DNA from 2 places in the Streptosporangium sandarakinum genome. Region 1 is predicted to be linked to the other one. Evidence: riboswitches for the same ligand, from Rfam matches in the RefSeq annotation. Region 1 holds a riboswitch; the other holds the start of a gene.
The links. Region 1 has a riboswitch for S-adenosylmethionine ahead of thrC (threonine synthase). Riboswitches for the same ligand answer to the same signal wherever they lie in the genome.
Positions count from the first base shown of each region.

Region 2: it holds a riboswitch for S-adenosylmethionine, as region 1 does, so the genes downstream of both, ACQP10_RS36780 (aminotransferase class V-fold PLP-dependent enzyme) here and thrC (threonine synthase) in region 1, are expected to answer to the same signal.

Region 1 is NZ_CP192034.1:7,706,200-7,708,665, forward strand. Features, by position in the region: gene thrC (threonine synthase) at 1-883, opposite strand, end outside; SAM riboswitch class I at 898-1,037, opposite strand; gene ACQP10_RS35350 (RNA polymerase sigma factor) at 1,218-1,775, opposite strand; gene ACQP10_RS35355 (alpha,alpha-trehalose-phosphate synthase (UDP-forming)) at 2,003-2,466, shown strand, end outside.
Region 2 is NZ_CP192034.1:8,016,048-8,018,513, reverse strand. Features, by position in the region: gene ACQP10_RS36780 (aminotransferase class V-fold PLP-dependent enzyme) at 1-1,280, opposite strand, end outside; SAM riboswitch class IV at 1,489-1,604, opposite strand; gene ACQP10_RS36775 (cytochrome P450) at 1,728-2,466, shown strand, end outside.

The sequences.
Region 1 (2,466 bases):
AGCCCTCGGCCTGGGCGGCGAAGATCCGGTACGGCCTCTCCTCGACCAGCCCGAGCGCGATCAGCTCCTTGAACCCCTTGTCGATCTTCGTGAGCTGGGAGCCGGACGCCACGGGGACGACGATCTGGTCGGGGATCCGCCAGCCGAGCTGCTCGGCGATCTCGTACGCCAGGGTCTTGGAGCCCTCGGCGTAGTACGGGCGCAGGTTGACGTTGACGAAGCCCCACCGCTCGCCCAGCTCGTCGCCGATGAGCTCGGAGCAGAAGCGGTTGACGTCGTCGTAGGTGCCCTCGATGCCGACGAGCCTCCCGCCGTACACCGAGGCCATGACGATCTTGGCCTGCTCCAGGTCGGCGGGGATGAACACGCAGGCGTCCAGCCCGGCCCGGGCGGCGGCCGCGGTCACCGCGCCGGCGAGGTTGCCGGTGGAGGAGCACGACAGGGTGTGGAAGCCGAAGTTGCGGGCCGCCTCGACGGCGATGGCGACCACGCGGTCCTTGAACGAGTGGGTCGGGTTGCCCGAGTCGTCCTTCACGTGCAGCGAGCGCAGGCCCAGCTCGCGGGCGAGGTTGCCGGCGTTGACGAGCCTGGTCCAGCCGGGCGCCATGTTGGGCCGGGCGGCGACGCCGTCCGGGACCGGCAGCAGCGCGCGGTACCGCCAGATGCTCGCCGGACCGGCGGCGATCTGCTCGCGCGTGACGCGCCCGAAGTCGTAGGCGACCTCCAGGGGGCCGAAACACTCGACACAGGCGAAGTTCGGGCCGAGGTCGTAGCGGGCGCCGCACTCCCGGCAGGACAGGGCCACGGCGGGGCCGAAGCGGCCGTCGAGCGCGGTGTCGGCGGAGACGGAGGCGGTGGGGATCTCTGTTTCTGCGAGCGCCATGAAGCGAGGCCTTTCCCTCATCTTCGTCCGCGACCACCCTGGTCGCGAACCGGAATTGGCACCTGTCCCGGCCGACCCCGCCATGTCGCGAGTTTGAACCGGGAGGGTTGCCGGGGCTTCGCAGGGCCGGTCCCTCCACCCCTCTGGATGAGCAATATGAAGTTGTGGGCCCGATGGACGGGTCTCCTGCACTTTACCCCGGCCATCGGTCGTTCCAACCGTATGTCTCACTCCGCGAGACGACCGGTGTCATCCTCCGGACGACGGCGGGCCCGTCACGGGTGGCGGAACCCGGGAGGAAGAGGGGATGTCCGGGGAGCGCCCGGCCGGACCGTCAGAAACCGTAGGCGTCGCCCAGGGCGCCCTGGACGTATTTGCGCGCCTGGTGGATGCGTGACTTGGCGGTGCCGAGCGGGATGCCGAGCTGCTCGGCCACCTCGCTGTAGTCGAGCTGGCAGATGTCGCGCAGCACCAGCGCCTGGGCGAGGTCGGGCTTCTCCGCCTCCAGCGCCTCCATCGCGTCCAGCAGGTCGAGCCGCGACCCGGCGATCACGCTCACCCGGGCGACGTCGGGCCGCTGCACCGGCAGCTCGTCGGAGCTCTGCTCGGCCGAGCGCCGCTTCAGCGAGCGGTAGGTGGTGCGGGCGCAGTTGGCGGTGATGATGTGCAGCCACGTGCTGAACCGGGCCCGCCCCTCGAACCGGCCGATGTTCCGCGCCACCGCCAACAGCGTGTCCTGGCACGCCTCCTCGGCGTCCTGCCGGTAGGGAAGGATCCGGCCGCAGTGCCGGAGGATGTCGGGTTCGATCCGCCTCAGCAGCTCGCCGAGCGCGCGGTGATCACCTCGGGCGGCCAGCCGGGCCAGTTCCTCGGTCGTCTCGTCCAGCGCCATCACGAGCTCCTGATCGACGGTCATGGTCGATCGCCATCTTAAGCTCCGGCGGCCCTTTCCTTGGCGTCACCTTGACCGTCCCCCCGCTTCCGGCGGCTCCGGCGGCCCGGCGGACCGGGGTGCGACCCCCCTGGGAACCCGCACAGGTGGAAGACCAGGGCATTTTGCCCGAGGCCCGGTTAACCTTTCAATCCAGGCAAGCGCGTCCCTCTGCCGAAGGGATCCCGATGAGCGGCCCCATCCTGCTGGCTTCGAACCGCGGCCCCGTCTCCTTCACCCTCTCCGACGACGGTTCCCTGACCATGCGCCGGGGCGGCGGGGGTCTGGTGTCGGGCCTGTCGGAGGTGTCGCGGGACTTCGACCTGCTGTGGATCTGCGCCGCGCTGTCCGACGGCGACCGCGGCGCCGTACGGCTGGCGCCCGGCGGCCGGCTCGACCACGCGGGCTTCGACACCGGGGCGGTGCGGATGCTCGACATCCCCCCGGCGACCTTCCACCGCGCCTACAACACGGTGGCGAACTCCACACTGTGGTTCGTCCACCACCTGCTCTACGACACGCCCAACAGGCCCCAGTTCGACGCGAGGTTCCGCCGCGACTGGGAGTCCTACCAGGCGTACAACGAGGCGTTCGCGACGGCGCTGGGCGAGGAGGCGCCGCACGAGGCCCGGGTGATGGTCCAGGACTACCA
Region 2 (2,466 bases), 310 kb from region 1:
GCGCGGACGGCCGAGGCGGCCCCGTCGTCGCAGCCGCCGTCCGCGGTGTCCTGGACGTGGGTGTCCTGGACGTGGGCGTTCTGGAGGCGGGTGTCCGGGCGGTGGGTGTCCCGGGGGTGGGCCTCCGGGCGATGGGCGTCCAGGAGGTGGCGGACGAAGGGGTGGGCGCAGAACTTGCCGTCCCGGACGCCGATGCCGTACTCGGCGGACAGGATCTCGGCGACCTCGCGGGCGGTACGGCCGGCCACGGTGAAGGAGACGATGCCGACGCGGGGGTGGGCGGGGTCCCACAGGGACAGCTCGCGCACGCCCTCGATCCCGGCGAGTCCGGCGCGCAGCCGGGCGAGGAGGCGCTCCTCCTCGTGGATCAGCGCGGTCCAGCCGGTGGCGGTCAGCGCGTCGCAGGCGGCGGCGAGGGCGACGGCGCCGAGGACGTTCGGGGTGCCGGCCTCGTGGCGGGGCTCGGGGTCGTCGTGCCAGTCGATCTCCCAGCCGTCCGCCTCACCCGTCTGGGGGACGTTCACCGCCCGCACCGCGCCCCCGCCGCGCAGGTACGGCTCGGCGCCGGACAGCCAGTCCGGGCGGCCGATCAGCGCGCCCGTGCCGAACGGGGCGTAGAGCTTGTGACCGGAGAAGACCACGTAGTCCAGGTCGAGCGCGGTCAGGTTGATCGGACGGTGCGGGACGAGCTGGGCGGCGTCCACCAGGACACGGGCGCCGTGCCGGTGGGCGATGTGCGCCAGCGCGGCGATCGGCCACAGCTCCCCGGTGACGTTGGAGGCGGCGGTCACGACCAGCAGCTTGGGGCCCTCGATCTCGGCGAGCGCCCGGTCCGCGGCACGGACCGCCTCGCCCGGGAACGCGGGCGGTGCCAGCCGTACGGTGTGCCGCCAGGGCAGCAGCGAGGCGTGGTGCTCGGTGTCGAAGACCACGACCGTGGTCCCCTCGGGCAGGCAGCGGGCCAGCAGGTTGGTGGCGTCGGTGGTGTTGCGGGTGAAGACCACCGCGTCGTCCGGGCGGGCCCCGGCGAAGGCGCGGACCGTGTGCCGGGCCCGCTCGTAACGGGCGGTGGTGAGCTGGGAGGCGTAGCCCGCGCCGCGGTGGACGCTGGAGTAGGCCGGGAGCGCGGCGGCGACGGCGGCGCTCACCGGCTCCAGACAGGGCGCGCTGGCGGCGTAGTCGAGGTTGGCATAGGGGGCCAGCCGGCCGCCGCGGACCGGCACCTCAAGGTCCGCGCCGAGCACCGCGGGGATCCGCCGACCCTCGGGCGCGCGGGTCACGGGGACGGCGGCGGCCGGGGGCGTGACGGTTCCGGCGGTGGGGGCGGTGGGGGCGGTGGTCCGCGTGGTGCGGACGGCATCGGCGACGTCGCCGGAAGCGGGGGCGGGGGTGGTGTCGGCGGGGGCGGTGGAGGCGAAGATCGTCAGGGTGGACACGCCGGCTCTCCTTCGAGGTCATCGGACCCCAAGCCACGGCGTTGGTGCGTGGAGCCCGCGCTTGCCCGGCGCACCTCGCGCCGGACCAGGTCCTCACCCGGGGCACCCCGCCGCGGACGCGAGGGTTGCCGGCCAGCTAGCCGGGGCTTGTCGCTGGCACTCATGACCTACCGGGGACTATAACCGACCACCGCGGTCCCGCCGCAAGCTCCGCGTCTCGGAATGCGGACATGCGTCCCCCGGATCTTCGGGGTCTTGGGGCCCGACTACCTGGGACATTACGATGTCTACGTGCACTTTGATCCTTGGAATCCGGAATTCGTCGCCCATCCCTACGACGTCTACGACGAGCTGCGGCGTGAGCGGCCGGTCAGCTTCTTCGAGCCGACCGGCCAGTGGCTGATCGCCCGGCACGCCGACGTCAACGCGCTGCTGCGCGACCGCCGGCTGGGCCGGTCCTACCTGCACGTGGCCACCCACGCCGAGTTCGGCAGGCCGGACGACCCGGAGTTCCAGGACCCGTTCTGGCGGGTGGTCAGGGCCGGGATGCTCGACGTCGAGCCGCCGGTGCACACCCGGCTGCGGCGGCTGGTCTCCAAGGCGTTCACCCCGCGCATGGTCGAGGCGCTGCGCCCCAAGGTCGCCCGGATCGCCGGCGAACTGGTCGAGGCGTTCGCCGAGCGCGGCGGCGGCGACCTGATCTCCGAGGTGGCCGAGCCGCTCCCGGTGACCGTGATCGCCGAGATGCTCGGCGTGCCCGAGGCCGACCGGCACCTGCTGCGACCCTGGTCGGCCGACATCTGCGGGATGTACGAGCTCAACCCCTCGATCGAGGCCCAGCACACCGCCGTGCGCGCCGCCGAGGAGTTCTCCGCCTACCTCGTCGAGCTGGCGCGTGCCCGCCGTACCGACCCCGGCGACGACCTGATCAGCGCGCTGGCCCAGGTGGTCGACGAGGGCGACCGGCTCACCGAGGAGGAACTGGTCGGCACCTGCGTGCTGCTGCTCAACGCCGGGCACGAGGCCACGG